2 regions of the Brevundimonas sp. DC300-4 genome follow, and region 2 is predicted to be linked to the other one. Evidence: predicted binding sites of a transcription regulator. Region 2 holds the regulator's gene; the other holds the start of a gene.

Region 1 (16,020 bases), 97 kb from region 2:
GCGACCATCGCCCGGGCCGAGGAACTCTATCAGATGGCGCTGGACGCCAACGCCTGGGCCGAAAGCGGCGGTGTTCTGGGCGGACCGGCGATTCTGGACGGCGAGGATCTTCGCCCGCTCGGCGATCGGCTGAAGGGGCTGAAACTCTCGGCCATGAGCGCCAAGGGCGCCTGTCTGGCGGGTCTCGACCTGCGTGGCGCCCAGCTGCAGGGGGCCAATTTCGAGAAGGCCGATCTGCGCGGCGCGCTGCTGGGCAAGGCGGACCTGCGCGGCGCCCGCTTCGGCGAGGCCCTGATGACCAAGGTCGATCTGACAGCGGCCGACATCAGCCCGCTGCCCCTGGGTCCGACCCGCTGTGTGCCGTCGAACCTAGGCGGCGCGCGCATGCGCTATGCCGAACTGTTCCGTGCAGACCTGTCGAAGGCCAATCTGACGGGCGCGGACCTGTCCGGCGCCAACGCTACGGGGGCGAAGCTGGACGGTGCGACCCTGACCGACGCCCGTCTCGACCGCGTCACAGGCCTCGTCCAAACGGCGGTCGCCGCCTGACAAAAAGGGCGGCCCGAGGACCGCCCTTTCCATTCATTCGCGAAGGCCGAGGCTTACGCCGCTTCGCCTTCGATCAGAGCCGCGGTCGGCGCACCCGTCGCGATCTCGATGCGCCGGGGCTTGAGGGCCTCAGGCAGCTCGCGCTTCAGGCTGACGGCCAGGAGCCCGTTGTCGAGCGAAGCTTCGGTCACCACCACATAGTCAGCCAGCTGGAAGCGGCGCTCGAAATCGCGCTCGGCCAGGCCGCGATGCAGATAGGTGCGGTTCGCCGACGCATCGTCATTGGCGGTCTTGCGACCGGTGACGGTGAGCAGGTTTTCCTTGACCTCGATGTTCAGCTCGTCAGGCCTGAAGCCGGCGACGGCGATCTCGATCCGATAGGCGTTCTCGCCCGTCGTCTCGATATTGTAGGGCGGCCAGCCGGTCTCCGGGCCCGTGCGCGCGGCGCTTTCGAGAAGGCCGGCGAGGCGGTCGAAGCCCACGGCGGAACGATAGAGGGGGGTGAAGTCGATGGTACGCATGTCGATCTCCTGATCATCAGCAAGACTGAGCCGCTCCGCGTTGCCCGAAGCGGCGGTTGGAATCAGTCCGAGCGGTCCCTGTTGGGCCCCGTCCGGCCTGCGAGAGCCCGTGATCGGCGCTCTCGGATGAAGAGGTGGGATGCCTGAGTGCGACGTCAAGGGCAGGCCGGTTGCGGGATCGTCACTTGCCCGCGTGCGACCTGTCCGTAAGGTGCCGCCCAACCCGCCCTCTGTTTCGGAGCTGACCATGCACGCGTCCAGACTCGTCCTCGTCACCACCCTCGCCCTGATCTCGGCAGGAGCCGCCGCCGCCCAGACCGCTCCTTCCCCTGGAGAGACCCCGGCCCAGCGCGAGGCGCGACGCGAGGCCATGCCGCCGCCGGTGCTGCAGGAGGATGAGGCGCTCCAGGCCGCGATCGGCTCGGATGCGCGCCCGGCCGCAGACGTCGCGCGTGACGCCTTCCGCCATCCGTTCGAGACGCTGACCTTCTGGGGGCTGACGCCCGGGTCGACCGTGGTCGAGATCGAACCCGGTCGGGGCGGCTGGTGGAGCGCGATCCTGCAGCCCTACGCCCAGGCGACCGGCGGCGCCTATGTCCCCGTCAATCGTCCGCTGGAAGGGATGGTCGTGGCTGACGGCGCGGCGGACATGGTCGTCGTCGCCCGCGCCTTCCACAACTGGCACCGCTCGAACCCGCAGCGCACCGGCCCCTACCTGGCGGCCTTCTTCAAAGCCTTGAAACCGGGCGGCATCCTGGCTGTGGAACAGCATCGCGCCCTTGAGGGGCTGAACGCGGATGTCACTGCGCCCACCGGCTATGTCCCGGAAAGCTATGTCATTCATGCCGCGCAGGCGGCCGGCTTCGTGCTGGAGGCACGCAGCGAGTTGAACGCCAATCCCAGGGACGACCGCGACCACCCGTTCGGCGTCTGGACCCTGCCGCCAGTGCGGACCAGCGCCGCGCGCGAAGGCAACGCCACCGACCGGGCGACGCCGCTGACCGAGGCCGAACGGACCGAATATGACGCTATCGGCGAGAGCGATCGGATGACCCTGCGATTCCGCAAGCCCGCCTGAGTTTCAAGCCTTTGACGGCATTGGCGAACCCCTCTATCCCAACCCGTTCCGGGACGGCGTCGCCCTCCCGGCGACGGCCGGCGGGGAAGAGTTGATGCGGCATCAGGCGCGGATAGGGCGAACGGGACCATCGCGTCGGGCCATGCTGTCCGGCGTTGGTCTCGTGCTGATCTCCGGCGTCGCGGCCTGTGGCCGAAAGGAACAGAAGACCGCCGACCCCGAGGCTCCCGCCGGGCCGCCGGAAGGCTCACTCGAATGGGCCATCCAGGGGCCCTGGCGAGCCGCAGACCGGCCGCGCGACATCTATCGTCACCCACTGGAGACGCTGCGCTTCTTCGGCCTGCAACCGTCGATGCATGTGGTCGAGTTTTGGCCGGGCAGCGGCTGGTACACCGAGATCCTGGCCCCCTATCTCGCCAAGGGCGACGGCGAATACTACGGCGCGGGCTTCGCGACCGGACCGGGGACAGACCCTGCCCAGGCGGCCCTGGTCGCCAATTTCGAGCGCCGGTTCGGTTCGGACCGCAGGCTGTACGGCGACGTGAAGTTCAGCGCCTTCGGGTCCGGGACCGGACCCGTGGCGCCGGCCGGGACCGCCGACATGGCTCTGTTCATGCGTAACATCCACGCCTGGATGGCGGCGGGCATCGCCGAAAAAGCTTTCGCGGACGCCTATGCCGCCTTGAAGCCCGGCGGCGTCCTTGGCGTGGAGCAGCACCGGCTGGCTCCCGACGAGGATCAGGATCCGGCAGCCTCCAACGGCTATGTTCAGGAGGCGTTCGTCAAACAGCTGGCGGCCGAGGCCGGGTTCATCTTCGTCGCCGCCTCCGAGATCAACGCGAACCCGGAAGACACAAAGGACCACCCCTTCGGCGTCGAGACCCTGCCGCCGCGCCTCTTGACGGCGGCCCAGGGTGAGGCGCCCGATCCGGCGTTTGATTCCGCCAAATACCGCGCGATCGGCGAAAGCGATCGCATGACCTTGAAGTTCAGGAAGCCCGAGTGAACCGCGCCGCCGCCTTCGCAGCCAATGCACCGCTGATGGGCGTGCCCGGAGCCGCCGCCCCTCCCGGAGGGGTCGGCGAATGGTTTCGGGGCGCCGGGGGCCTGCGTCTGCGCGCTGCTCTCTGGACCCCGTCCGCCCTGGTCGCGCCGAAGCCGCGAGGCACTGTGGTGCTGTCGCCGGGCCGGACCGAGCCAATCGAGAAATATTTCGAGGTCATCGGCAACTTCCTCGCGCGCGGGTGGTGCGTCCTGGCCCACGACTGGCGCGGCCAGGGCCTGTCGGCGCGACTGCTGCCGGACCGGCTGAAGGGTCACGCCCGTGCGGTGGAGGAGTTCCAGGACGACTATGCCCGGCTTCTGGACGCGTTCGAGACGCGCGCGCCCAAGCCCTGGATCATGGTCGGCCACTCGATGGGCGGGGTGCTGAACCTGCTCTGTCTGGAGGCCGGCGAGACCCGGTTCGCCGGGGCGGTCCTGTCCAGTCCGATGCTGCGCATCAAGACCGGAAAACGGTCGATGTGGTCGGTCAAGCTGGCGGTGCGCTGGAACGTGCGCCATGGCAAGGCCGGCGACTTCGTGCTGGACGACGCTGACGATCCCTTTGACCATACCTTCGAGAAGGACGCACTGACGTCCGACGAGACCCGCTACGAACTGTGGCGTCAGCAGCTGTACGCCTGTCCGCACCTGGCGGTCGGCGGCCCCACCTGGGGCTGGCTGGCGTTCGGCATCGACGCGGGCGAACGATCGCTGAAGCCCAAGGCGCTGAAGTCCGTCCAGATTCCCTGCACCATCGTGCAGGCAGGCGACGACGACCGCGTCTGGAAACAGACCAACCGCTGGGCCGCCAAGCGGCTTGGCCGGGGTCGCTATGTCGAGATCGATCACGCCAAGCACGAGGTCATCATGGAGACCGATGACCTGCGGGCGATCTTCTTGAACGAGTTCGACGCGATGGCGGACTATGTCTCGCCGATCGCCGACCTGGGGCCGCCAAGGGCGGAATCCGAAGCGGTGGCCTGAGCCGCTGCTTCGGAAGCCTTGATCACATCGGGCGAGTGACGCTGCCGCCGATGTTGGCGATCACTTCGCGGGCGTCGAAGGCGTTGGCGTCGCCGGAAGGCTTCGCGCCGCGACCCATCACGATCTCGGTGGTCGCCTCGTAACGGTCGATCTGGCGAACGTCGAAGTCGTCACGGCCCCAGAACGGGTCGTTCCACCGGCTCCAGCCGCGCGGGCCGTAGTAGCGCCACGACGGGCCCCAGAACGGGCTGTAGCGGTTGAAGAACGGATCGCCGATCGTCTGGTAGCGGGTGTCGCGATCGGTGGCGCGATTGACCGTTGAGAACCAGTCGTAGCCGTTCTCGACAGTCAGTTCGGCCGAGCGCAGCAAGAGGCCCATCTCGACCTGGTCGCGCGCGGTGACCGAGTTGCCCGAGAAGCTGACGCGATAACGGTCATTCTCCAGCCGCTGCTCGGCATAGCCCCCGCGCTGGCCGTTGAAGCCGGCAGGGGCGTAGGCGGTGGATGTGGCGCAGGCAGCCAACGTCAGGGCCGAGGCGGCCACCACGAGAAGGGATTTGATCGAAGACGTCATTGGGGGCTCCTGAACTTGAGCAGAAAGTCCGTCATTTCACCTGAATGGCGCATGAACAGAGACGTTACGACAACTCACAAACCTCTATAATCGCGAAACAATCAGGACTGCGGCAATCAGAAGCAGGGAGCCGACGAAGACACCGAAGCCGCGCCGGAAACGAGGCTCGCCCATCCGCCGCGCCAGAACGGCACCGCTGAGACCGTAGGCGCTCATGGTCAGGACGTCCATGCCGATGACCGCGACCGCGAATAGGGCGAGTTGGGGTGCGGCGGGACGGTCGATATCGAGGAAGGGCGGCAGGACGGCGGTGAAGAAAAGCACCGCCTTCGGATTGGCGATCTGCACCAGGAAACCATCGACGAAGGCGGGTCGGCGCAGGTGGGTTCGGCCCTCGGTCGAGACCTCGCCCGGGGCAGGTTTGAACGCGGATCGGATCGAGGACGCGCCCAGCCAGGCGACATAGAGGGCGCCGGCGATCGCGACCCAGCGAAACACCTCGGGAAAAGCCGTCACCATGGCGCCGAGTCCAAGCGCGGCCGCGCCGAACCAGACCAGGGTCGCCACATTCATGCCGGCCACAGCGATTAGCACCGCCCGCTTGCCGCGCTCCATGCCGGTGGCGATGGAGAAAAGGTTAGCGGGTCCCGGCGTCACCGCCATGACCATCATCACGCCCAGGAAGACAACATAGAGATGCGGATCGACCGGCAGGGTGCTCACCGCGACAGACAGACCACCTGGGCGACTCGCAGGTCGCGGCGCAGGTCGTCCGAGACCCGGCCATAATTATCGACGGTTACGGGCTCGCCCAGCAACTGTTCGTCCGCCTGCTGTTCCCCCCGGATGGCGGGACCCAGGGTGTCGGGCGCGGTGGTGTAGAGCCGTCCCCGGCGCGGCGCCTCGGCGATGGTCAGGGCGACGACTCGTCCCCGCCTGTCCAGTACGGGCGCGCCGGACAGGCCCGCGAGCGTGCCCTCCAGCCCGGAGGTTCGCCCGACCTCGGCCCAGGCCAGCACCGGCTCGTCATGGGCGCCGCGTCCCCGGACCTTTAGCGTCTCGCGGCCGAGCAGGCGCGAGGTGACCTCGCCGGGCCTGCCCTGCGGGAAACCGGGATGGAAGGCTCTCTGGCCGACGTACAGGGGCGTATGGGTCGTGACTGGCAGGGCGGGCGGACCGCCGGCGGTGATCAGCAGGGCAATGTCGGCCCGGGGCGATAACCGCACATCGGCCGCCACGGCGCGACCGCCGCCGACGACCAGCGCCGGCCGACGACAGCCCTCGACGACATGGCGCGCGGTCAGCCAGCGCCCGCGTCCGGCGATCGAGAAGGCGGTTCCGGCGACAGGCTGGAAGGGCGCGCCCGGCGCGGTCACCGTCACCGACGGATCAAAGGGAGTGACGGGCCCCAGCAGTGCGCCCTCGATCTCGTCAGGCGGCGGGGGCGCGGGCGGGGCATCGGCGTTCTCGCGCCGACTGAGCGAACCCAGAACCAGGGCGAAGACCACGCTGGAATAGATCAGCCAGTCCGGTGGACGGGGAAAACGCATCCGCGCGAGCTCAGCCCGTCAGGGCGGCGGCGAGGATCAGGGCGGTCGCCAGCTTGGCCGACACCAGGAGCACGGCGGCGGAGATTTCGCCCTCCTGAATGCGTTGGGGCAGGCCGGTCAGGACCAGATCGACGATGCGGAAGGCCAGAAGCTGCAACACCAGGGTCGCCACGCCCCACAGGACGATATCCGCCACTGAGGTCGACACCGACATCGACACCGCCAGCGGAATGGCGAGGCCGAGCAGGACCCCGCCGAAGGCGACGCCGGCCGCGGCGTTGCCTTCCCGGATGAGGCTGATCTCCTTCCACGGCGTCAGCAGGGCGTAGATGACCGCTCCCGCGCCCAGCAGGCCGAAGGTGACCATGAGGTGGACGACCAGCACGGGGAATCCGCTGGCGAAGGCCTGGACCTCGGGGCTCGACAATGTGTCTGACAGGGAGGAGGGGGCCATGGCGGGCGGTAACGATCTCACGGTAAAGCCGTCGGACGCCGACGGAACGAAAGCAAAACTGCTTGCCTGATTGCCGCCCCAATCCGCAAGGACGTGGCGGACACACTGGATGACCAATGATTGCAGTCGCGTTACGCCAGACGGTATTGGGCGGCATGACCGAAGCCGCCCTCCCCCCCGTACTACCCACCGTCCTTGTCGTCGCCGTCGCCCTGATCGATGTGGACGGCCGGGTGTTGATCGCCCAGCGGCCCGAGGGCAAGGCTCTGGCGGGGCTGTGGGAGTTCCCGGGCGGAAAGGTCGAACCCGGCGAACGGCCCGAGGAGGCCCTGATCCGCGAACTGCACGAGGAGTTGGGCATCGACGTCAACGAGGCCTGTCTGGCCCCATTCGTCTTCGCGAGCCACGCTTACGAATCGTTTCACCTCTTGATGCCACTGTACCTGTGCCGGCGCTGGTCCGGCGTGGTCGTCCAGCGCGAGCACGCCGCCCTGGCCTGGGTGAAGCCGGACAAGTTGTCGGACTATCCCATGCCGCCCGCCGACGCCCCGCTGGTCGCCTGGTTGCGCGATCTTCTTTAAGGTTTCGCCCAACGGAGGGCCGAATGATGCGCCTGATCCGCCGGTTCCTGAAAAGCGACAGCGGCGCCACCGCCATCGAATACGGACTGATCGTGGCGATGATCTTCCTGGTGATCGTCGGTGCCGTCTCCCTGTTCGCCGGCAAGGCCACCGGCACGTTCGACAAGGTCTCGACCGCCGTGAGCGTCGCCACACGCTAGGCGATGGCGCTCCTGTGACGGATTGGGCCGTGGCGGTAAGGACCGCAGGCCGCTAAGGCTGCTGGCGATGTCGCGCCTTTTCGCCCTCCTCTTTTCGCTGCTGCTGTCGACAGCGCCGGCCCTGGCCCAGGCACCGGCGGTCAGCCGCGCGCCCGCCTTCGCCCAGTCCGGCCCCCAACGCACGGTGCGGATCGAGGCCGAACTGGTCCCGATGAGCCAGTGGGCCGCGCCCGGCTCCACCGCCATCGTTGCCGTCCGCCAGACGATAGAGCCCGGCTGGCACACCTACTGGCGCAATCCCGGTGATTCCGGCGGCGCGACCACCCTTGACTGGACCCTGCCCGCAGGCGTCGTTGCCGGGGACATCGTCTGGCCGACGCCCGAACGGCAACGTCTCCAGCACCTGATGAACTACGGCTACTCCGGCGAGGTGCTTCTGCCGGTGCCGATCGAGGTTCCGGCCCGCGCCCGTCCCGGCTCCACCCTGCCCGTCATCGTCCGCGCCCTGTTCCTGGTGTGCAGCGACGAGATGTGCGTGCCGGATGAGCTGACGCTCAGGCTCGACCTCCCGATTCGCCAGGGCGCGGCGCCGCTGGACCCCCACTACGGCGCCGCGATCCAGGCCGTGGTCGAGACCGCCCCCCGTCCCGCCGGCATCACCGCCCGGGCCGTGCTGGAGGGCCGGACGCTGCGCCTCTCCGCGACCGGCGGACCGCTCGCGGGCCTTGAGCCCCAACGCGCCTGGTTCTTCCCGTTCGAGACCGGCCTGATCGACCATTCAGCGCCCCAGCCGGGCGATCGGGGGCCGGACGGGGTGACCCTGAATCTGTCCGTCGGCGGCAAGCTGGCGGCCGAGGGGCTGACCGGGCCGATCGGGGGACTCCTCGTCACCGACGACGGCGCCTGGGAGATCGCGGCCGTTCCCGGCCCGGCCCTGGTGGGGGCGCGGGGCGGTGGCGCGCTCGACCTGTCTGAGCGGCCCGCAGGCGGCTCGCTGTCATCCTGGACGGGCTTCCTGCAGGCGGCGCTCCTGGCCCTGCTGGGCGGGCTGATCCTGAACCTCATGCCCTGCGTCTTCCCGATCCTGGCCATGAAGGCCGCCGCCCTGACCGCCGGCGCCCACGCGCCCGCAGAGGCGCGGCGAGACGGCCTGGCCTTTCTCGCAGGCGTGCTCACGACCTTCCTCGTCCTGGCCGGGATCCTGCTCGCCTTGCGGGCCGGCGGGCAGGCGGTGGGCTGGGGCTTCCAGCTTCAGTCGCCGGGCGTCGTGGCCGTCCTCGCCCTCCTGATGCTCGCCGTGGGCCTGAACCTGTCGGGCGTCTTCCATGTCGGCGCCGGTTTGCAGGTGGCGGGTTCCGGGCCCCTGTCACGGCTTTCCGGCGGGGTCGGCGCCTTCTTCACCGGCGTGCTGGCGGTGGTGGTGGCGGCGCCCTGCACCGCGCCCTTCATGGCCTTCGCCCTCGGGGCCGCCCTGCTGATGCCCTGGCCGATGGCGCTGGTCGTCTTCCTGATGCTGGGTCTGGGTCTGGCCCTGCCCTATGTGATCGTCAGCCTGTCGCCGCGTCTGCTGGCGAAGCTGCCTCGCCCCGGCCCCTGGATGGATCGGCTCAAGGGCCTGCTGGCCTTCCCCATGTACGGCGCGGGCCTGTGGCTGGTCTGGGTCTTCGCGCGGCAGGCGGGGGCAGATGCGCTGGGCGTCCTCTTCCTGGCGATCCTCTTCCTGGGTCTCGGCCTGTGGCTGGCGGGGGTCAATCAGACCTGTCGCGCGCAAGGCAGGGCCGGCGTGATCAGCGCCGTGACAGCGACCCTGTCCATCGTCGCCGCGATCGCCCTGACCGGCGTCGCCATCGGTCAGGCACGGGCGGAAGGCGGAGACGTCACGGCCGCGTCTGGTCCGCTGGCCTCGCAACCCTGGTCAGTGGAGGCCGTGGCGGCGGCCCAGGCCGAAGGTCGGCCGGTGCTGGTCAACTTCACCGCCGACTGGTGCGTCACCTGCAAGATCAACGAGCGGACCTCGCTGAGCTCCCCCAGGGTCGCCGAGGCCATGGCGGCGTCGAACGCGGTCTATCTGGTCGGCGACTGGACGCGACGAGATGACGCGATCACCCGCGAGCTGGAGCGCCGCCGACGCTCCGGCGTTCCGCTATACCTCCTCTATGCGCCCGGCTCGCCCGAGCCCCGCATCCTGCCCCAGCTCCTGACCGAAGGGGTCGTGATCGACGCCCTGGAGAGCGCCCGCCCCTGAGCCGACCCGAAGGAGACCGCCGCCGTGAACCGCCTGCCCATCCTCGCCGCCGTCCTTCTGACCCTTGCCGCCTGCCAGCAGGCCGAGGCGCCCGCCGCCGCTCCGGCGACCGGGGCGACCCCCGCCGTGGCGACGACCGGTCGGGCCCAGGTCGCCCCCGCCTTCACCCTGATCGACAGCGAAGGGGTCGCGCGTTCCCTCGCCGACTTCCGGGGCAAGACTGTCGTCATCGAATGGACCAACGAGGGCTGCCCCTATGTCCAGAAACATTATTCCTCAGGGGCCATGCAGGCCCTGCAGCGCGAGGCCGTCGCCGACGGCGTGGTCTGGCTGACCGTCATCTCGTCCGCGCCGGGCAAACAGGGCCATGTCGAGGGCGAAGGGGCCCGCGCCTGGTGGACCCGTAACAACGCCGCCTCGACCCATCTGCTGCTCGATCCCGAGGGAGCGGTCGGCAAGGCTTACGGCGCGATGACGACGCCCGACATGCGGGTGATCGACGGAGATGGCCGCATCTTGTTCACGGGCGGGATCGACGACCGTCCGACCAACACGGTCGAGGATCTGGAAGGCGCGAACAATTTCGTGCGCGCGGCGCTCGAGGACGTGGAAGCCGGCCGGCCCGTTCGCACGGCCTACGCCCAGCCCTATGGTTGTTCGATCAAATACCCGGAAGAGGCCTGATCAGACCTCGGGCTGGGGCGGCGCCGTGATGACCTCGACATTGTCGTTCAGCAGATAGGACAGTTCCGACAGGGCGGTGGCGCGGGCCTCGTCCGTGGCGGCGGCTTCCACAGCCCCGAGTTTAAGCGGGATGTCCTCGGAAATGCCGCGCAGGATGCATTTCAGGTCGCCGTCCGTGCCGCGCTCCTTGAGGATCAGATGTGCCTGCATGTCGAGAGCGGCGAGTTCCTGCGCCTCAAGCTTGAAGGCGTCGAAGTCGGTCAGCACGCCGTTCCAGCCCTCGACGACGGTCTTCAGGGCGCCGGCGCGGCTGACGATGTCGATGAACAGGGGCTCGGAGGCGACCGAGACCGGCGCTCCGGCCACCGCAGCCGGCTCGGCGGCGGCCAGGACCACATTGGGGTCGCTCAGCAGGAGGGCGGCGGCGATGGCGATGCCACAGGACATGGTGAACGACCTTTTCGCGAATCTACGATTGAACCGGTCTACGCCCCACCCGTAAACGAGACCTTGATTAAGGGGATATGTTCGCATGACCGACTGGACCGCCTTCGATGTCGCCGCGGCGCGGGATGCCGACGCCCTCATCGTCGACCAGTTCGCGGCTGACCCGGATCGGCTGGCTCGGATGACGGTCGAGGCGGCGGGTCTCTACCTCGACCTGTCCAAGCAGAGCTGGACAAAAGCCGCCTTCGAGACCTGTCTGGACCTGGCCCGTTCGGCCGGAGTCGAAGCGGCAAGGGCACGGCTGTTCGGCGGCGAGGCGATCAACTTCACCGAGGGCCGCGCCGTCCTCCACCCCGCCCTGCGCGCGGCGACGGGGGCCGACTTCCACGCCCTCGGCGAAGCCGTCTCCGCCGGGGTCGACGCCGTCCGCGCCGACATGGCCGCCTATGCGACCGCCGTCCGCTCGGGCGCCGAGACGGGCGCGACCGGCAAGCCCTTCAAGGCCATCGTCCACATCGGCATCGGCGGCTCGGATCTCGGTCCCCGTGTCGTCTGGGACGGGCTTCGTCCTGTCGACCCGCAGATCGACCTGCGCTTCGTCGCCAACATCGATCCGCGTGACATGGCCGAGGCCCTGACCGGCCTCGCTCCCGAGACGACCCTGGTCGTCGTCGTCTCCAAGACCTTCACCACCCAGGAAACCCTCGCCAATGCCGAGGCCGCCAGGGCCTGGCTGGCGGCCGGCCTGCCCGAGGCCGGCCGCGACAGGCATTTCATCGGGGTGACCGCCGCGCCGGACAAGGCCAAGGCTTTCGGCTGCGCCCGCACCTTCGCCTTCCGGGACTGGGTCGGCGGTCGTTACTCCCTGTGGTCAGCGGTCAGCCTGAGCTGCGTCATCGCCCTGGGGCCGGACGTGTTCGACGCCATGCTGTCCGGCGCTGCGGCCATGGACGAGCATTTCGTTTCGGCGCCGCTTGAGAAGAACGCCCCCGTCCTGATGGCCCTGGCCCAGATATGGAACGTCGACGGCATCAACCGGCCGGCCCGCACAGTCGCCCCCTACGCCCACGCCCTGCGTCGGCTGCCCTCCTTCCTGCAGCAGTTGGAGATGGAGTCGAACGGCAAGCGGGTGCATCGCGACGGCTCGCCCGTGAAGCGCCAGACCTGCCCCGTCATCTTCGGCGAGCCCGGCACCAACGGCCAGCACGCCTTCTTTCAGCAGATTCACCAGGGGCCGCAGGTCGTCCCGGCCGAGTTCGTCATTGTGGCGAAGACGCACGCCGACGCGCCTGAAAGCCCGCTGTGGTCGAATGCTCTGGCCCAGGGTCAGGCGCTGATGCTGGGCAAGACGACGGAGGAGGCGCGGGCTGAACTGATCGCCTCCGGCGCGGGTGCGGCCGAGGCCGACCGGCTGGCAACGCACAAGACCTTCCCCGGCAATCGACCCTCGACCGCCATCGCCATGGAGCGTCTGACGCCCGGGACGCTGGGCGCCCTTCTGGCCCTCTACGAGCACAAGACCTTCGTCGAAGGCGTGATCTGGGACATCAACTCCTTCGACCAGTGGGGGGTGGAACTGGGCAAGGTGTTGGCCAGGGCGATCTTGAAGGATGTCTCGGCCGGCGGACCGTCGGCGACGCTCGATCCCTCGACCGCGTCACTGCTCACCCGCCTGATGTAGAAACGGGCACCGAAGGGCCCGCTTCAGGTCTCAGTAGTTGCGCCAGCGGCGTTCGTCGCGCCGGTCGTCCCGGCGATCGTCCCGGCGATCGTCCCGGCGATCCGAGCGCCAGTCGCGGCGATCCCAGCCCCGCTCGCGGCTGTTGATGCCGTGCTCGCGTTCCCAGTGGCCGCGATTGCGCCAGCAGCGGCCGTCCCGCCAGTAGTCACAGTCGGAGCGGTATCCACTGTTGCCGTAACCGTAGCCCGAACCGTAGCTGTAGCCGTAGCTGCTCCCGCCATAGGAGCGATAGCCGCGACGGTCGTCGTCGCTGGCCGCCGCCGCGCCCAGAGCCGCCCCGGCCAGGGCTCCGCCGGCGACATAGCGATCGTCGCCGTCGCCGAGCACGGCGCCGGCGATCCCGCCGACGACCGCGCCGACCACCAGCCCTGCGACCACATCGCCGTCGTCATTCCGATCGTGCCGGTCATGGCCGCGACCGTAGTTCTGGGCGGCGGCCGGCATGGCGACGGCACTCAGGGTCAGGGCGGCCGCGCCGACAGCGATCATCCGAAACATCTTCATTCTCTGGCCCTCCAAGGCGGTCAGTGAAGCCTGCTCTCCCACCCGGGCGAACGGTGACCGACGAAATCCATTGCTGCGCTCGTGAACCTGAACGGCTGAATTGAATTCCCGTTCATCTGGCGTTCATCGAGCGCGCACGTCTTGACGCTGCTGGGCCGCGACCCTACTTCCGCTGCGCGTTAGCACTCGTGGGGCCCGGCTGCCAAAAGCCGCCTCCGAGCCGCGACGATGAACTTTTGAAGTCTTCACTGGAGAATACACAGATGGCGTTTCGTCCTCTCGGCGACCGCGTGCTGGTCAAGCGCGTGGAAGAAGAATCCAAGACCAAGGGTGGGATCATCATCCCCGACACCGCAAAGGAAAAGCCCCAGGAAGGCGAAGTCGTCTCCGTCGGCCCCGGCATTCGTGACGAGCGCGGCACGGTCAACGCCCTCGAACTGAAGGCCGGCGACCGCATCCTGTTCGGCAAATGGTCGGGTACGGAAGTAAAGCTTGAGGGCGAAGACCTGATCATCATGAAGGAATCCGACGTCCTGGGCGTGCTGTAAGCACACCGATCGTCCGACCTTCTTCAACGAATTCAATATTTAGGAGCTGCCTCACATGGCTGCCAAGATCGTACAGTTCAACACCGACGCGCGCGACAAGATGCTGCGCGGCGTCAACGTCCTCGCCAACGCCGTCAAGGTGACCCTGGGTCCCAAGGGCCGCAACGTCGTGATCCAGAAGTCCTTCGGCGCCCCGCGCTCGACCAAGGACGGCGTCTCGGTCGCCAAAGAGATCGAGCTGGAAGACGCCTTCGAGAACATGGGCGCCCAGATGATCCGCGAAGTCGCTTCGAAGACGAACGACAAGGCGGGTGACGGCACCACCACCGCGACCGTCCTGGCGCAATCGATCGTGCAGGAAGGCCTCAAGGCCGTCGCCGCCGGCATGAACCCGATGGATCTGAAGCGCGGCATCGACAAGGCCGTCACGGCCGTCCTCGCCGACATCAAGGCCTCGGCCAAGAAGGTCTCGAACAACTCCGAGATCGCCCAGGTCGGCACCATCTCCGCCAACGGCGACGTCGAGGTCGGCGAGATGATCGCCAGGGCCATGGAAAAGGTCGGCAACGAGGGCGTCATCACGGTTGAAGAGGCCAAGACGGCCGAGACCGAGCTGGACGTCGTCGAGGGCATGCAGTTCGACCGCGGCTATCTGTCGCCCTACTTCATCACCAACGCCGACAAGATGGAGGTTCAACTCGAAGAGCCTCTGATCCTGCTGTTCGAAAAGAAGCTGTCGTCGCTGCAAGCCATGCTCCCGATCCTGGAAGCCGTGGTCCAGTCGGGCCGTCCGCTGCTGATCATCGCCGAGGACATCGAGGGCGAGGCCCTGGCCACGCTCGTCGTCAACAAGCTGCGCGGCGGCCTGCGCGTCGCCGCCGTCAAGGCTCCGGGCTTCGGCGACCGCCGCAAGGCCATGCTGGAGGACATCGCCGTCCTGACCGGCGGCCAGGTCATCTCGGAAGACCTGGGCATCAAGCTCGAGAACGTCACCATCGACATGCTCGGCAAGGCCAAGAAGGTCACCATCACCAAGGACGACACCACCATCGTCGACGGCACCGGTGAGAAGGAAACCATCGAGGCCCGCATCGGCCAGATCAAGAAGCAGATCGAGGACACCTCCTCGGACTACGACAAGGAAAAGCTGCAGGAACGTCTGGCCAAGCTGGCCGGCGGCGTCGCGGTCATCCGCGTCGGCGGCTCGACCGAAGTCGAGGTCAAGGAAAAGAAGGACCGCGTCGACGACGCCCTGAACGCCACGCGGGCCGCGGTTGAAGAAGGCATCGTCCCCGGCGGCGGCATCGCCCTGCTGAAGGCGACCAAGGCGCTGGAAGGTCTTAAAGGCGACAACGCCGACCAGACCGCCGGCATCGCCATCATCCGTCGCGCCATCCAGGCCCCGATCCGTCAGATCGTCGAGAACGCCGGCGTCGAAGGCTCGATCGTGGTCGGCAAGGTGCTCGAGAACCCCTCGCTCACCTTCGGCTTCAACGCCCAGACGGAAGAGTACGGCGACCTGGTCGCCATGGGCGTGATCGACCCGGCCAAGGTCGTCCGCACCGCGCTGCAAGATGCTGCGTCGGTCGCCGGCATCCTGATCACCACCGAGGCCGCTGTGGCCGATGCTCCCAAAAAGGGCTCGGGCGGCGGCTCCGGCGGCATGGGCGGCGGCGGCATGGGCGGCATGGGCGACATGGACTTCTAAGCGGAAGGGCGGCGTTTACGCCGCCCGGACGCCCCGGCGCAGGCCGGGGTCCATGGCTCAGTCACCGACTGAAATGAAGAGGGCGGGTCCGGAAACGGACCCGCCCTTTTTCTTTGTCGGTCCGTCTGACGATAGAGCATCTCTTGGACGGCCCGGCGGTGCAGCTCCAGAATGAGCCGCCTCGTCTAGGCGACGAGTCGAACTGGCGGATAGAGCTCACTGGACGCCAATCGCTTTGCCGCCGCCTCAGGCGAAACGCGGCTATAAAACTGAGGCGGGTGAAACGCTCCGTGACGTCTCATTTCTTGCAAAGAGATTGGTGTTTTCAATGGTTGAACGTCGCCGATAATCAGAGCGGCCCCGGACTCCAGCCCGGCAAAGTAGCTATCAAACGCAGCCTTTGAGATGGACGCTTTGGGGCCATAGAGTTCCCACAGCTCAGCAATGGGAGCTTCGACGACCGTATCGATTTTCAGGAGCGCTACAATTTCTCCAACGGGCAGCGTCGAGTAGAGCCACGCTCGGGTTCCGTCTGCGATACGAGGCGCTCGGCGCCGGAGCTCCACCGACTTTGCCCCAGATACGATCGGGCGAGCGTACGTTGGCGA
Region 2 (16,020 bases):
TCGTAGGGCGCGCTGCGCAACTCCGACAGGTCATGACCGCGACCGCGCGCGGCAGCCTCGCCCAGCATCAGTGCGGTACCGGACGGGGCGTCGATCTTCTTCCTGTGATGGGCCTCGGCGACCTCGATGTCCCAGTCGCGGGCGTCCAGCCGAAGGGCCGCATGCTCGACCAGGCCGATCAGGATGTTGACGCCGAGCGAGAAGTTGCCGCTGCGCACGATGGCGAATTTTTCAGCCGCAGCCTGGATGGCCGCGTCCTGCTCGGGAGTGAAGCCGGTCGAACCGATGACGAGGGCTGGACCGCCGCGCTCGGCGCAGGTCTGTGTCAGGGCGACCGAGGCCTCGGCGGTGGAGAAGTCGATGACCACGTCGCAAAGGCTCAGGTCCGGCGTCTCGCCCCAGTCGAAACGGACCGAAACCATGACGTCCTCGCGCGCGTCCAGGGCCTGGGACACGGCCCGACCCATCCGGCCGCGCGCGCCGGAAATCCCGACGTGAAACAGTTCGCTCAAGACGAGGCCCCTCCGGCGAAATTCACTGGGCGTTCTCGCGCGCCGACTTCGCGTCTTCTTCCGAGCCGAGGATGTCTGCCCAGAATCGCTTGGCCTTGCCGGCGAAGGACGAGTTTCGCGGATTCTGGCTGTCGCCGAACGAGGCGGCCAGTTCCTGCATCAACTCCTTCTGGCGGGGCGTCAGGTCGGTCGGTGTCTCGACGAACAGCTCGACCACCAGGTCGCCGCGCTGGCGGCCGTTCAGATGGGGCATGCCCTTGCCGCGGATGCGGACCGTCTTGCCGGTCTGGGCGCCGGCGGGAACGCTGACCGGAGCCTTGCACTGGCCGTCGCAGGCCTCGGATACCAGGCAGGGGGCATCGATCTCGCCGCCCAGGGCCGCGACCGTCATCGACACCGGCACGGTGCACAGCAGATCCAGGTTGTCGCGCTCGAACAGATCGTGCGGTGTCACCGACAGGAAGACATAGAGGTCGCCGCGCGGGCCGCCGCGCGTTCCGGCATCACCCTCGCCCGACAGGCGGATGCGCGAGCCGTCATCCACGCCGGCCGGAACCTTCAGCGACAGTTTGCGCGTCTTCCGCACCTGGCCGTGGCCGTGGCAGGTCCCGCAGGTGTCGGCCGCCGACAGCCGCTGTCCCTGACCGCCGCAGGAGGGGCAGGTGCGTTCGACCTGGAAAAAACCGTTGGCCTGACGCACGCGTCCCGCACCCTGGCAGGTAGAGCAGGTCGTCGGCTTGGCGCCGTTCCTGGCGCCCGAACCCTCGCAGGTCTCGCACGCCGCAGTCGTCGGCACGGAGATTTCCACCTCGGCGCCCTGATAGGCCTGCTCCAGGGTGATCTCGAGGTCGTAGCGCAGGTCCGAACCGCGACGCGGGCCGTTCGACTGGCGCCGCCCGCCACCGCCGAAGACGTCGCCGAACGCGTCGCCGAAGACCTGGGAAAAGATGTCGTTGACGTCGTGGAAGCCCTGCTGACCCCCGCCGCCTCCGCCGTTCACGCCCGCATGGCCGAACCGGTCATAGGCGGCGCGCTTCTGGTCGTCCGACAGGACCGTATAGGCCTCGGAGACTTCCTTGAACCTGGCCATGGACTCTTCGGAACCGCCGTTGCGGTCCGGGTGGTGCTCCATCGCCAGCTTGCGATAGGCGGACTTCAGGCCGGCGGCGTCGATGGTCCGCTCGACCGACAGCACCTCGTAATAATCACGCGCCATGCGCAGACGTCCTCAAACCAACCCCTGACAATCCGATCACGTCGCTTTTTCGAGCGTGCAAGCGGAATGGCGGCCCACGCAAGACATGGGCGCCGGGTGCGGTGATGCAAGTTTCATGAAAGCCACGGTCCTCCCCTGGATCGCAGGGGAGGACCACGACGCTTAGGCGCTCTTCTTCTCTTCGTCGTCGCCCGAGACTTCCTCGAACTCCGCATCGACCACGCAGTCGTCGGCGGGCGCGTCGTCACCGGACTGACCGGCGCTCTGGGCGTACATCGCCTCGCCCAGCTTCATCGAAGCCTGAACGAGCGTGTTCGTCTTGGTCCGGATATCTTCCGAATCGGCGCCGTCGCGAGCCGTCTTCAGTTCCGCCAGACCAGTCTCGATCGCCGCCTTTTCGTCGGCGCCGACCTTGTCGCCGTGTTCGGCCATGGCCTTCTCGGTCGAGTTGATCAGGCTGTCAGCGGCGTTCTGGGCCTCGACCAAGTCCTTGCGGATCTTGTCGGTGGCGGCGTTGGCCTCGGCTTCCTTGACCATCTTGTCGATGTCGGCGTCCGACAGGCCGCCGTTCGCCTGGATGCGGATCGACTGTTCCTTGTTCGTCGCCTTGTCCTTGGCCGAGACGTTGACGATGCCGTTGGCGTCGATGTCGAAGGCGACCTCGATCTGCGGCATGCCGCGCGGCGAAGGCGGAATCCCCATCAGGTCGAACTGGCCCAGCATCTTGTTGTCCTGGGCCATCGGACGCTCGCCCTGGAAGACCCGGATGGTCACGGCCGACTGGTTGTCGTCGGCGGTGGAGAACACCTGGCTCTTCTTGGTCGGGATGGTCGTATTGCGCTCAATCAGCGGGGTGAAGACGCCGCCCAGGGTCTCGATGCCCAGGGTCAGCGGGGTCACGTCCAACAGCAGCACGTCCTTGACGTCGCCTTGCAGAACACCGGCCTGAACGGCGGCGCCCAGGGCGACAACCTCGTCAGGGTTCACACCCTTGTGCGGCTCCTTGCCGAAGAAGGCCTTCACGGCCTCCTGCACCTTGGGCATGCGGGTCATGCCGCCGACCAGGACGACTTCGTCGATGTCGGAAGCCTTGAGGCCCGCGTCCTTCAGCGCCTTGGCGCAGGGTTCGATCGTGCGCTGGATCAGGTCGTCGACCAAGGCTTCCAGCTTGGCGCGCGACAGCTTGATGTTCAGGTGCAGAGGGCCCGACGCGTTCATGGTGATGAACGGCAGGTTGACCTCGTACTGGGTCACCGAGCTCAGTTCCTTCTTGGCCTTCTCGGCCTCTTCGCGCAGGCGCTGCAGGGCCAGCTTGTCCTGGCGCAGGTCGACGCCCTGCTCCTTCTTGAACTCGTCGGCCAGATAGTCGGCCAGACGGACGTCGAAGTCCTCGCCGCCCAGGAACGTGTCGCCGTTGGTCGACTTCACCTCGAAGACGCCGTCGCCGATCTCCAGGATCGAGACGTCGAAGGTGCCGCCGCCGAGGTCATAGACGGCGATCTTCTGGCCGTCGTTCTTGTCCAGGCCATAGGCCAGAGCGGCCGCGGTCGGCTCATTGATGATGCGCAGCACTTCCAGTCCGGCGATCTTGCCGGCGTCCTTGGTCGCCTGACGCTGGCTGTCGTTGAAATAGGCGGGCACGGTGATGACGGCCTGGGTGACTTTCTCGCCCAGATAGGCCTCGGCGGCCTCCTTCATCTTGATCAGGGTGAAGGCCGAGATTTGCTGCGGCGAGTAATCCTTTCCGTTGGCGCGCACCCAGGCGTCGCCGGTCGGACCCTTGACGATCTCATAGGGCACCATGGCCTTGTCCTTGGCCACGACGGGATCGTCGAAACTGCGGCCGATCAGGCGCTTGATGGCGAAGAAGGTGTTGGCGGGGTTGGTCACAGCCTGACGACGGGCGGGCTGGCCGACCAGGGTCTCGCCGCCGTCCTGGATCGCGACCACCGACGGGGTGGTGCGGTTGCCTTCGGCGTTTTCGATCACCTTGGGGTTCTTGCCGTCCATGACGGCCACGCACGAATTGGTGGTGCCGAGGTCGATACCGATAATCTTGGCCATGAGCCTGTCTTTTCTCCGTCTGGCGGGCGATGCGGCGGCCTTGTCAGAAAGCGCCGCGCGTGACCGCCCCCGTTTTGGTTGCGCCGCCTCTCGGGGGCGAGAGCGCGGCAGGTTGTCTGTTTTTCCGTGAAACCCCACGGATTGCGGGGTCTCTCGGGCTGGTCGGGATATGGGAAAGTCGTCATGCCCCGCAAGGCCTTGTTTCAGGACGAGGCCCGATTCAGGCGGAGTCAGGGGTCATCAGGTGCGTTCAGGCTCCCGTTCGGGCACTGTTGGACCTGGTTGCGGGTCACGGGCCCGCCAGTTGCAGGTCCCGATGATGCGCTCCCCGCCTCGCAAGCCCCGCCGGTTCACACCAGCCCTGATCCTGGGCCTGACACTGCTTGGCCTGTCGGGGGCCCAGGCGATGGCGGAATCGGCGTCAAAGCGGGTCGTGGCGGTCCATGCGGTCACTCCGGCGCATCCATCGCAGGACGCCTACAATCGCGATGTCCGCATCCATAACCAGACCGGCTGGTCGATGACCTATCTTTACGCCTCCAGCGGCGGGGACTGGGGCGACGACCTCCTGGGTTCGGGCACCCTGTCGCCGGGCCAGAGTGTGGTGGTGACCATCGACGACGGCTCCGGCGCCTGCCGCTACTCGCTGCGCGCAGAGTTCGACAACGGCCAGAGCCTGCAACGCAGCGGCATCAACGCCTGCCAGGTCGCGGACTATTATTTCACGCGCTAGACGAAGGCGATGGAGCCCTTCCCCGACCTTCCCGGATTTCACTACTGGCCCGGCCGATTGCAGGAGGCCGCGCAGGCCTCCCTTCTGGCCGAAATCGACACAGCCCTGGCCATCGCGCCCCTCTATCGACCGGTGACCCCGGGCGGGAAGCCGTTCTCGGTCAGGATGAGCAATCTTGGCGCGCTCGGCTGGGTCTCGGACCGTGCGGGCTACCGCTACCAGCCGACCCATCCCGAGACCGGCGCGCCCTGGCCGCCGATCCCGCCCGTCCTTCTGAACCTGTGGGCCGAGCTGACCGGCTGGCCCGGGCCGCCCGACGCCTGCCTTATCAATCTCTACCGTGAGGACGCCCGCATGGGGCTGCATCAGGACAGGGACGAGGCCGACCTCTGCGCCCCGGTCCTGTCGGTGTCGCTGGGCGACACCGCCGTCTTCCGCATCGGCCCGGCGGGCAAGGGGCCGACCCGGTCGTTGAAACTGGCGTCAGGCGACGTCTGCGCCCTGACCGGCCCCGCTCGACTGGCGCGCCATGGGATCGATCGACTGGTGGCCGGCTCGTCGCGGCTGATGCCCGGCGGCGGGCGGATCAACCTGACCCTTCGCCGGGCGGCGTAAGGTCACAGGGCGGTGACTCGACGGAACCGCGCGGTCTCGTCACAGTCCGCCACGGAAAATCCCGGAGGAAGCGCCCATGACCATCCTGATCCGCCCCGAAGGCCAGAACGCCGACGATTTCCGGTTCTCGCGCCGATCCCTCGGCGGGCTGACGGCGGGAGCCATGTTCACCGGCTATGCGGTCGCCGCCCTGGCCCAGGAAGCCCAGCCGATCACGACCGATTCCGAGGGCCTGGCGACGGCGATGGTCTCCTATCCCTCCGCCGACGACTTCGACCTGCCGGCCTATGTCGCCCGCCCCGAAGGCGATGGCCCCTTCCCCGTTGTGATCGTCGTGTCGGAAATCTTCGGCCTGCACGCCTATATCCAGGACGTCTGCCGCCGTCTGGCCAAGGCCGGTTACGTCGCCATCGCCCCGGCCTTCTTCGTCCGCGTCGAGGATCCGGCCCCGCTCGCCGACATGCAGCGCATCCAGGCCATCGTCGGCGCCGCTGGCTACGAACAGGTCATGGGCGACATCAACGCCACCCTGGAATGGGCCTCGGGCCAGCTGTGGGCCAATGTCGACAAGGTCGGGATCACCGGCTTCTGCTGGGGCGGCAAGGTCGTATGGCAGGCCGCCGCCCGCTTCGCCGCGATCGACGCCGGCGTCGCATGGTACGGCCGTCTGGCCCCCTCGCCGACCGCCACGCCCGAACAGGTCGCCGCGGGCCAGCCCTTCCCGGTCGATCTGGCCGACGACCTGAAGAGCGTCGTCATCGGCAACTACGGCGGCCAGGACCAGGGCATCCCCAACGATTCCGTCGCCGCCATGCAGGCGGCGCTGGAGGCCGCGGGCGCCACCGAGAGCGGTATCAAACTCTACCCCGACGCCCCCCACGGCTTCCACGCCGACTACCGGGCTTCCTATCGCGCGACCGAGGCCGCCGACGGTTGGGCCCGACTGCTGGCCTTGTTCGAGGCGAAGCTTAAGTAGAATTCCTCCCCGTTGGGGGAGGGGGACCGCGGAGCGGTGGAGGGGGCCGGCCGCAGACTCCGCATCTGAACCGGGGCCCCTCCGTCTCTACGCTTCGCTTCGAGCCACCTCCCCCATTGGGGGAGGATCGGGACTACGCCTTGCCGTCGAAGGACCCGCCGTTGGCCCCGGGCGCTGCGCCATAGGGATTGCCGCCTTGCGGACCCGACCCCTTGGCCGCCACCACGACCATGGCCGGACGCACGGTGCGGCCGAACAGTTCGTAGCCGGCCTGCATGGTCACGAGGATGCTGCCGCCCGGAACCTCGGCCGAGGGCTGTTCCATCATGGCCTGGTGCAGGTGCGGGTCGAAAGCCTCGCCCGGCCCCGGGGCGACGCGCTTCAGCCCGTTGGTCTCGAAGGCCTGCAACAGGGACTTCTGCGTCAGCTCCAGACCGGTCACCAGACCGGCCTCGCCGGCGTCGGCGTCCTTGGGCGCAGCCATCAGGGCGCGCTCCAGATTGTCGGCCACGCCCAGCAGGTCCTTCGCGAAGCGCTGGATCGCGAAGGCGCGGGCGTCGTTCATCTGGGTCTCGGTGCGGCGCTTGACGTTGTCCGCCTCAGCCGCCGCCCGCATGGCGCGATCCTTCCACTGGTCGCGCTCGGCGATCATGGCGTCCAGCGGGCCGAGATCGTCCGCCGGGCCAGAGTCCAGACCTGCCTCGGCGTTGGCCAGGGCTTCGTCCAGCTCGGCATCGTAGTTCGGGTCTTGGGTATCGGTCACGTGTCTTGTCCGTCCAGGATGCGCCCCAGCACCCGCGCGGTGTAGTCCACCAACGGGATGATGCGGGCATAGTTCAGTCTTGCGGGTCCGATCACGCCGATGGCGCCCAGAACCCGTTGTCGGCCCGTCATATAGGGCGCCGCGACGACGGCGGAACCCGAAAGCGAAAACAGTCGCGTTTCCGCCCCGATAAAAATCCGCACTCCCTGCGCCGCATCGACCCCGTCGAGCAGGCCGATCAGCTGTTCCTTCTGCTCCAGATCGTCGAACAGGACCCGGACCTTTTCCAGATCCTCAGCGGCGCCAGCGTCCTGCAACAGGTTGGCGCGCCCCCGCACGATCAGCGACCGCTGACGATCCGCCCCGCCCGACCAGGCCGCCAGCCCGTCCTCGACCAGACGGGCGGCGGTGGCGTCCAGTTCGCTGCGCGCGGCGGCCAGTTCCGCCCCCATCTCCAGACGCGCCTCGGACAGGAGCCTGCCCTTCATGCGGGCCGAAAGGAAGTTCGAGGCCTCTTGGAGGATCGACGGCGTCACGCCGGCGGCCAGCGGCATAAGCCGGTTCTCGACCGTCCCGTCATCGGCAACCAGTACCGCCAGCGCCTGACCCGAGCCCAGGGCCACGAACTCCACATGTTTGACGCCCGAGTCCCGCACCGGACTGGCGACGATGCCGGCCCCGCCCGCCAGACCCGACAGCAGGGCCGTGGCCTCGTTCAGCGCCTCCTCGAAGCCCTTGCCGCGCCCGAGCAGACGGGCGTCGATTTCGCGTCGCTCCTCGGTCCCGACGTCGCCGATCTCCAGCAGGCCGTCCACGAACAGGCGCAGGCCGGCATGGGTCGGGATTCGCCCCGCCGAGGTGTGCGGCGCCGCCAGCAACCCCGCCAGAGTGAGATCCTGCATCGTGTTGCGGATCGAGGCGGGCGACAGATGCACCCCGCCTTTCGACACAGTTCGCGACCCCACCGGCTCCCCGGTCTCGAGATAGGTCTCCACCACGCTCCTGAAGATATCCCGCGCCCGCTGGTCCAGCGCGGCCAAGCCGGCGTAGTGGGGCGTCATCAGGGGGCTGAGCGGCGGCCTCACGGGCGGCGACCCGATCGCACGGGGAGGTTGGGGGGATACAGGCTCACCCTTTCAGGATAAGCACCGCCGCTCGATACGCCAATGCAATACCGACCTTCAGGATACCCGTCATGCGACCCTCCGAACGCACCCCAGACCAGCTCCGCGCCGTGACGCTGGAGACCGGCGTAAACCGTTACGCCGAGGGCTCCTGCCTGGTCTCGTTCGGCCATACCAAGGTCCTGGTCACCGCCTCGATCGAGGAAAAAGTGCCCGGCTGGATGCGCAACACTGGTCAGGGCTGGGTCACCGCCGAATACGGCATGCTGCCTCGCGCCACCCACACGCGCGGCAAGCGTGAGGCCGCCGCCGGCAAGCAGTCGGGCCGCACGCAGGAAATCCAGCGGCTGATCGGCCGCTCCCTGCGCGCCGTCGTCGACCTCAAGGCGCTGGGCGAGCGTCAGGTGCTGATCGACTGCGACGTCATCCAGGCCGACGGCGGCACCCGCACCGCCTCGATCACCGGTGCCTGGGTCGCGATGGCCTCGGCGCTGGGCTACCTGCGGGCCGAAGGCGTGCTGAAGGCCGATCCGATTCTCGATCAGGTCGCGGCCATTTCCTGCGGCATCTTCGCTGATACGCCCGTGGCCGACCTCGACTACGAGGAGGATTCCAACGCCGAAGCCGACGGCAACTTCGTCCTGACCGGCTCGGGAACCATCGTCGAGATCCAGGCGACCGGCGAGAAGCGCGGCTTCTCACGCCCCGAATTCGACCGTCTTTTCGAACTGGCCGAGGCGGGCTGCAACGACCTGTTCAAGCTGCAGAAGGCCGCGGTGGACGAGGCGCTCGCCCGCCAGCGCTGAGCTTCCACCCCGGGTGTGAATTTATTCTTGTCCACGCCTTGCGGATGCGCGGTCGTATCCCATATCTGGGGGGGGGGGGGTCTTTGACAATCCAGCGCCGTTTCGTCCGCCCTGTCGGAGAACCCTCCGGGGAGTGACAAGGCTCGAAACAGCAACCTTCTGATTCTGTTGAGAAAGACCAAAGGTTTCGTCCGTTAGGTCCGTTTCGTCAGGGTGTTTTTCGCGGACGAGAACGGGCTTTCCAGCAACGGAGAACAGCGTCATCGTCGCGCCTTCCAGATCGCCCGGAGACGCCGCCATGGTTCGTGTGCCCGCCGCCCTTGCCCTTGCGTTCGGCCTGTCGCTCGCCGCCTGCGGCTCGCCCGAGACGGCTCCGGCCGCAGAAGAGACCGCGACCGCGGAAGCCACCGTCGAACAGACGCCGGTCATGCCAGACGACGCTCCGCCCCAGGAAGAAGCCTCGTCGCCCGAGGGCGAGCTGTTGGGCGCCGCCGATCGGACCTGCGCGGACAGCATCGGCGAGGCCGCCGCTGTCAGGCTGGCGGAGCGCTGCACCATGGTCAGCCCGGCCAGCCACCCGCCATGCAATCCCGCCAACGCCTGCACCCTGATCCAGGACGAGATCGACCGCTCCTGCGGCCAATACGGTCCGGGCGAGGCCCGGCCCGCCGAGTGCTCGGCCTGACCCCATAGAAAAAGGCCCCGCCGTTGCCAGCGGGGCCTCGTTCATTTCAGGGCTAACGCCGACGTTTAGTCGCGACGCGGACGGCTGCGACCGCGATCGCCTCCACCGCCTTCACGCTTCTTGCCGCCGCCGCCGGTGTCCTCGGTCAGGGCAGGCTCGCCGCGTTCGGCGCGTTCGGCATTGATCTTGTCCGTCAGGTCTTCACCCGTCGACTGGTCGACGACCTTCATCGAGAGCTTGGTCTTGCCGCGATCGTCGAAGCCGAGGAACTTGACCTTGACCTCTTGACCCTCGGACAGGACGTCGGCCGGGTTGGCGACGCGTTCCAGCGAGATCTGGGACACGTGGACCAGGCCGTCCTTGGCGCCGAAGAAGTTCACGAAGGCGCCGAAGTCGACGACCTTCACGACCTTGCCGGAGTAGATCATGCCGGGCTCGGGCTCGGACACGATCGACGAGATCCAGTTCTTGGCGGCGTCGATCTTCTCTTGATCCGAGGCAGCGATCTTCACCGTGCCGTCGTCCTCGATGTTGATCTTGGCGCCGGTCTTTTCGACGATCTCGCGGATGATCTTGCCGCCGGTGCCGATGATGTCGCGGATCTTGTCGACCGGAACCTTGATGGATTCGATCTTCGGCGCGTATTCGCCCAGTTCGGTGCGGGCGCCGTCGATGGCCTTGTCCATCTCATCGAGGATGTGAAGACGACCGGCCGACGCCTGGGCGATGGCCTTCTTCATGATCTCTTCGGTGATGCCGGCGACCTTGATGTCCATCTGCAGCGAGGTGATGCCGTCACGCGTGCCGGCGACCTTGAAGTCCATGTCGCCCAGGTGATCTTCGTCACCCAGGATGTCCGACAGGATGGCGAACTCGCCCGACGGCTCCAGGATCAGGCCCATGGCGATGCCCGAGACGGGCTTCTTCAGGGGTACGCCCGCGTCCATCAGCGCCAGCGAGGCGCCGCAGACCGAAGCCATGGAGGACGAACCGTTGGACTCGGTGATCTCCGACACGATGCGGATCGTATAGGGGAACTCTTCCGCGGTCGGCAGCATCGGACGGATCGCCCGCCAGGCCAGCTTGCCGTGACCGATTTCCCGACGGCCCGCGCCGCCCATACGTCCGGTCTCGCCGACCGAATAGGGAGGGAAGTTGTAGTGCAGGAGGAACTTCTCCTTGTAGGTGCCGGCCAGCGAGTCGACGTATTGCTCGTCTTCGCCGGTGCCCAGGGTGGCGACCACGATGGCCTGGGTCTCACCGCGGGTGAACAGGGCCGAACCGTGGGTGCGCGGGAAGATGCCGACTTCTGAAACGATGTCGCGGACCTTGTCGAGTGCACGCCCGTCGACGCGGTGGGCGTTGTCGATGATGTCGCGACGCAGGACGTGGGCTTCGCATTCCTTCCAGGCGACGCCGAACTTGGCGGAATCGACGCCGTCCGGGTTCTCGTCGGTCTTCACCAGAGCGGCCGAGGCCTTCTTCTTGGCGGCGCCGACGGCTTCATGACGGGCATGCTTGCCGGGATGGGTGTAGGCGGCCTTGATGTCCTCGCCGACCAGCGACTGGATCTGGGTGACGACGCCCGAGTGGTCCTCAGGCGAGAAGTCGAACGGATCCTTGGCGGCGTGCTCAGCCATCTCGATGATGGCGTCGATGACCGGCTGCATGCCGCGATGGGCGAACATCAGGGCGTCCAGCATGATCTGCTCGGACAGTTCCTTGGCTTCGGACTCGACCATCATCAGGGCGTCCTTGGTGCCGGCAACGACAAGGTCCAGCTGCGAGTCGGGCAGTTGGTCCAGCGTCGGGTTCAGCACGAACTCGCCGTCGATATAGCCGACGCGCGCGGAGCCGATCGGGCCCATGAAGGGCACGCCCGACAGGGTCAGGGCGGCGGAGGTGGCGACCATGCCGACGATGTCGGGATCGTTCTCGAGATCGTGCTGCAGCACGGTGATGACGACCTGGGTCTCGTTCTTGAAGCCCTTGACGAACAGCGGGCGGATCGGACGGTCGATCAGGCGAGAGACCAGGGTCTCCTTCTCGGTCGGACGGCCTTCACGCTTGAAATAGCCGCCCGGGATCTTGCCGGCGGCGAAGGTCTTTTCCTGGTAGTTGACGGTCAGCGGGAAGAAATCCAGGCCCGGCTTGGGCGCGCGACCGTAGACGACAGTGGCGAGGACGATGGTCTCGCCATAGGTGGCCAGAACGGCGCCGTCGGCCTGGCGGGCGATACGGCCCGTTTCCAGGGTCAGCGGGCGGCCGGCCCAGTCGATCGTCTTGCGTTTGATATCGAACATGTTTCGTCTTTCGTAGCCCGGGCGGCGTATTCCGCGCGGGATCCCATCAGTGGGGCTGGATGCGTCGGGCGTTCAGTCCTTCGATCCATGGACCGCCGCGCCATCGCGATCGATCCGGGAGTTAAAGAGGACCGCTCTGGCCCTCGCGTCTGCACCAGTAAAAACCGTGGTGCGCGGCTGGTCTCTGGATGCGGAAAGAGGCGCGGACGTGGCCCGCGCCTCGAAACTGTTCCGCAGAACTGCGCTTAGCGGCGCAGGTTCAGCTTGGTGATCAGGGCGGTGTAACGCTCCTTATCGACCTTGGTCAGGTGGTCCAGAAGGCGACGACGCTGCGAGACCATCTTGAGCAGGCCGCGGCGCGAGTGGTTGTCCTTCTTGTGCGTCTTGAAGTGCTCGGTGAGGTTGGCGATGCGTTCCGAAAGGATCGCGACCTGGACCTCGGCCGAACCGGTATCGCCTGCAGTGCGGGCGTTCTCGGCGATGACTTCGTTCTTACGCTCTGGCGTAATCGACATCGTGTTTCTCCAGAATTAGAGATTGAATACGCGGTCGGGTTCTAGCCGGCCGGCCCGCATCTGACCGAGAGCGACGAGGGTCTGGCCCTGAAAGGCGGAAACGGTGCGAGAGCCGTCCCGGAGGCGGCTCTTGAGCGTCTCGACCTGTCGGGGGAGCAGAACGATCGGTCGTCCCTGACGAAGCGAGAAGGCGTCCTGTTCCGTGACGGCCAGTTCCGGGATGTCGTCCAGGGCGGTCGAAACGGGCAGTAGGCCTTCCAAGGCGGCGTCCCTATGCACCAGATCGGTCAGGAAATCCAGCGTGACGCTGTTCTCGACTGAAAACGGCCCTACCCGCTCGCGTCGGAGGGCCGAGACATGCCCCTCGGCGCCCAGCATGACCGCCAGATCGCGGGCCAGCGAGCGGACGTAGACGCCCTTGCCGGTGCGAATGGTCAGTTCGACATGGTCGGCGTCTGGCGCATCAGTGACCTCGGCCTCGTGGATGGTGACCCGGCGGCTCTCCAGCTCGAAGTCCGCGCCCTCGCGGGCCAGGTCATAGGCTCGCTGGCCGTCGACCTTGATGGCGCTGAACCGGGGCGGGGTCTGGTCGATCTCGCCGACGATGGTCGGCAAAACCGCGCGGACCGCCTCGGCTGTCGGGCGCACATCGGAACGGGCAACGATCTCGCCCTCGCGGTCCACACTATCGGTCGATACGCCCCAGTTGATGGTGAAGCGATAGACCTTCTCCGCCTCCATCATGAAGGGCACTGTCTTGGTCGCCTCGCCCAGGGCGATCGGCAGGATACCGTTGGCAAGAGGGTCCAGCGTCCCGGCATGCCCGGCCTTCTGGGCATCGAACAGGCGGCGGACCTTCGACACGGCGTCGGTCGAGCCCATCTCGAACGGCTTGTCCAGACACACCCAGCCGTTGACGACCAGGCCCTTTTTGCGCCGGCCCATCAGGCCTGGCCTGCCGCGCCTTGCGCTGCTTGACGCCGGACCATCAATCCTCGTCCTCGTCTTCAACAGGCGGCACAAAGGAGTCGGCGCGGACGCGGGGGTCGTCCAGCAGCCGGTTCAGGCGTTCGGCGGCGGCGAAGCTCTCGTCGTGGCGGAAGCGCAGGTCCGGCGTGAAACGCATGTCGATATGGCGGCCCAGGGCGCCGCGCAAGAATTTAGCGTGTTCGTTCAACGCCTTGATGATCTCGTCGATGTGGCCGGCGGTGTCCGAGGTCTCGATCCCGGCGCCCAGCGGCTCGACGAAACAGGTGGCGTGCTTCAAGTCCGGCGACAGACGCACCTCGGTGACCGTCACGGAGACGCCGATCAGGGCGGGATCGCGGATCTCGTTCTCGCGCATCACCTCGACGAGGGCGTGGCGGATCATTTCCGAGGCGCGCAGCTGGCGCTGGCTCACGGTTCCGGCCTTGGCGGCGGGTTTGGAGGATTTTCGGTTGCTCATGGCGTTCGTCCTGTTCGCCGCCGGGGATCGGACCCGGCCGGGAAGCGACGCCGCGTCGGAGCCTTCTGACAGCGGCGAAACAAAAAGAGGCGCGGTCTAGTCCCGTCTGGCGCCGGTGTCCAATTCAGCGCGATCCACGGCGGCGATGACCTCTCCCGCCGTCACTGAACGCAATGGACGGACGGGCAGTCCCGCCGCATTCAACACCCGCACCGTCCAGTTGTTGCACAAGTAGCCGATCGAGAAATGCTCCCGGCTGGCGAAGAAATGCGCGCCGTCGCCGTCCCGCGCCGTGGACAGGCGGGGGTGGCCCTCGACGAGCGTCAGCGAATCCTGGACCCGCCCGCGCAATCCGGCGAAGGCCTCAGGCGACAGGACAAGCGTGCGGCGGTTGTCGGGCGTGAAACGCCCTGCGGGGTTGCCCTTCTCCGGGTCCAGCATGACGACCGAGGCATTGCCAGGCCAGAAAAAGGCCCGCAGGCCGTCGGGGAGCCGCTCTGCCATCGGAGACGTGTCGACGAAGAATTTCGCGTCGCCCCAGCCGATCAGTATCCAGTCGCCCGGTCCGATCGAGCGGGACGCCTCGGCCAGGGGCCCGCCGCCGGCCTCCAGCACCGCCCGGGGCACGGCGAGATCAGTGTGGAACCCATTGTTGAGAACGTGGACGGTGACGCCGGCTTCGGTATGGGAGAGCAAGGCCGGATCACCCGGACGGGTCCAGGTCCACAGGGCGAAGGCCAGTCCCAGCGCTCCAGCCAGGAGCATCGCCCCCACGATCCGCATCAGTCCGTCTCGGCGGCCGAGGCGCGGGGCGGCAGGCTCCATTCGCCCCGGTAGTCGTAGGACAGGGTTACGCAGTGCCGGAACGCCCCGTCCGGCCAGCGTCCTGCACCGTGCATGACGATCGGCCGCCCGGCGCGCACGCGCCCGAGCACGAGGAAGGCGGCGTCGGCCCCGGGGCAAAGGGCACGGGCCAGGCCTCGCCCGTCGCCTTCCTGTGCAAGAGAATAGACTGTACTCTCGGAGGCACCCTCGGGCAGGACCCGTCTCGCCTCATCCGGGCCGCCGCGCGCGATGGTCGCGGAACCGCGCGCCGTTGTGGAGATGATCCGCCGGACGCTGACTGCGCCGAACCAGCCGCGCTCCACCTCCAGCGTCACGCCGCGCGTCAGGGCGGTCGTGACCCGGTCGGACGGGTCGAAAGCGAGATAGCGAGTATCTGCCGCCGCCGGCGTAGCGATGGCGACGAGCGTCAGAACGGCGAGCATACGGTGTAGCATGGCATCACTTCAAACCGCGACTTGCGGCGGAAGGGAGGCCGACGCTGTCGACCTCCCAATCACACCAACCTCGCGCTCAAGCAGCGAGCAACCGCGTCGCGAGCGGTAGCGCCCTGCTAGAGAGTGCGCTGGATCTCTTCGACGGTGAAGCACTCGATGTAGTCGCCGACCTTGATGTCGTGGAAGCCCTGGAAATGCATGCCGCACTCCTGGCCCGACGGCACTTCGTTGACCTCATCCTTGAAGCGCTTGAGCGTGGCGAGCGTGCCCAGTTCCAGCACGACGATGTCGTCGCGGATAATTCGGACCTTGGCGCCCTTGCGGACGACGCCCTCGGACACCCGGCAACCGGCGATTTTGCCAGTCTTGGAGATGTCGAACACCTGCAGCACGGCTGCGTTGCCCAGGAAGGTTTCGCGTTGCAGCGGGGCCAGCATCCCCGAGAGCACGCCCTTCATGTCGTCCAGCAGGTCGTAGATGATCGCATAGTAGCGGATCTCCACGCCTTCACGCTCGGCAAGATCCTTGGCCTGTTTCGAGGCACGGACGTTGAAGCCCAGGATCGGCGCGCCGGCCGACTTGGCCAACTGCACGTCCGACTCGGTGATGCCGCCGGCGCCGGAATAGATGACCCGGGCGCGGACTTCGTCGTTGCCCATCTTCTCGAGCGAGCCCTGAATGGCCTCGCCCGAGCCCTGGACGTCCGACTTGATGAGGACCGGCAGCTCCGAAATCTTCTTGGATCCCAGCTTGGCCATCATATCGACCAGGCTGACCTGGTTGATGCCGCCGGTCGCCTTCTCGCGTTTGATGCGGGCGCGGTACTCGGTCAGCTCGCGAGCGCGGGCCTCGTTCTCGACCACGGCCAGGGGTTCGCCGGGGCTCGGAGCCTCGTCCAGACCCAGGATCTCGACCGGCACGGACGGACCGGCCTCGGTCAGCTGTTCCCCGCGCTCGTTGAGCAGGGCGCGGACGCGGCCG

The links. Region 2 encodes HrcA, which represses chaperone genes, less so after heat shock. Its sites were predicted from a motif close to GTTAGCANTCNNNNNNNNNGANTGCTAAC; they were not measured.
Region 1: the regulator HrcA is predicted to act here: its motif matches at 13,335-13,363, upstream of groES (co-chaperone GroES).

Annotation. Positions count from the first base shown of each region.
Region 1 is NZ_JAFCWC010000005.1:100,440-116,459, forward strand. Features, by position in the region: gene ACP7AZ_RS10300 (pentapeptide repeat-containing protein) at 1-549, shown strand, start outside; gene ACP7AZ_RS10305 (Hsp20 family protein) at 603-1,070, opposite strand; gene ACP7AZ_RS10310 (class I SAM-dependent methyltransferase) at 1,318-2,148, shown strand; gene ACP7AZ_RS10315 (class I SAM-dependent methyltransferase) at 2,291-3,154, shown strand; gene ACP7AZ_RS10320 (alpha/beta fold hydrolase) at 3,151-4,176, shown strand; gene ACP7AZ_RS10325 (CC0125/CC1285 family lipoprotein) at 4,199-4,750, opposite strand; gene ACP7AZ_RS10330 (LysE family translocator) at 4,835-5,473, opposite strand; gene ACP7AZ_RS10335 (S1 family peptidase) at 5,470-6,300, opposite strand; gene ACP7AZ_RS10340 (DUF350 domain-containing protein) at 6,311-6,754, opposite strand; gene ACP7AZ_RS10345 ((deoxy)nucleoside triphosphate pyrophosphohydrolase) at 6,910-7,335, shown strand; gene ACP7AZ_RS10350 (Flp family type IVb pilin) at 7,359-7,535, shown strand; gene ACP7AZ_RS10355 (protein-disulfide reductase DsbD family protein) at 7,603-9,780, shown strand; gene ACP7AZ_RS10360 (redoxin family protein) at 9,805-10,464, shown strand; gene ACP7AZ_RS10365 (hypothetical protein) at 10,465-10,911, opposite strand; gene pgi (glucose-6-phosphate isomerase) at 10,997-12,592, shown strand; gene ACP7AZ_RS10375 (hypothetical protein) at 12,623-13,156, opposite strand; gene groES (co-chaperone GroES) at 13,420-13,704, shown strand; gene groL (chaperonin GroEL) at 13,760-15,412, shown strand.
Region 2 is NZ_JAFCWC010000005.1:3,219-19,238, forward strand. Features, by position in the region: gene dapB (4-hydroxy-tetrahydrodipicolinate reductase) at 1-512, opposite strand, end outside; gene dnaJ (molecular chaperone DnaJ) at 535-1,728, opposite strand; gene dnaK (molecular chaperone DnaK) at 1,891-3,792, opposite strand; gene ACP7AZ_RS09850 (hypothetical protein) at 4,109-4,525, shown strand; gene ACP7AZ_RS09855 (alpha-ketoglutarate-dependent dioxygenase AlkB family protein) at 4,535-5,140, shown strand; gene ACP7AZ_RS09860 (dienelactone hydrolase family protein) at 5,217-6,116, shown strand; gene grpE (nucleotide exchange factor GrpE) at 6,250-6,879, opposite strand; gene hrcA (heat-inducible transcriptional repressor HrcA) at 6,876-7,940, opposite strand; gene rph (ribonuclease PH) at 8,075-8,809, shown strand; gene ACP7AZ_RS09880 (hypothetical protein) at 9,108-9,494, shown strand; gene pnp (polyribonucleotide nucleotidyltransferase) at 9,560-11,797, opposite strand; gene rpsO (30S ribosomal protein S15) at 12,043-12,312, opposite strand; gene truB (tRNA pseudouridine(55) synthase TruB) at 12,328-13,257, opposite strand; gene rbfA (30S ribosome-binding factor RbfA) at 13,301-13,759, opposite strand; gene ACP7AZ_RS09905 (DUF2459 domain-containing protein) at 13,856-14,584, opposite strand; gene ACP7AZ_RS09910 (hypothetical protein) at 14,542-15,039, opposite strand; gene infB (translation initiation factor IF-2) at 15,156-16,020, opposite strand, start outside.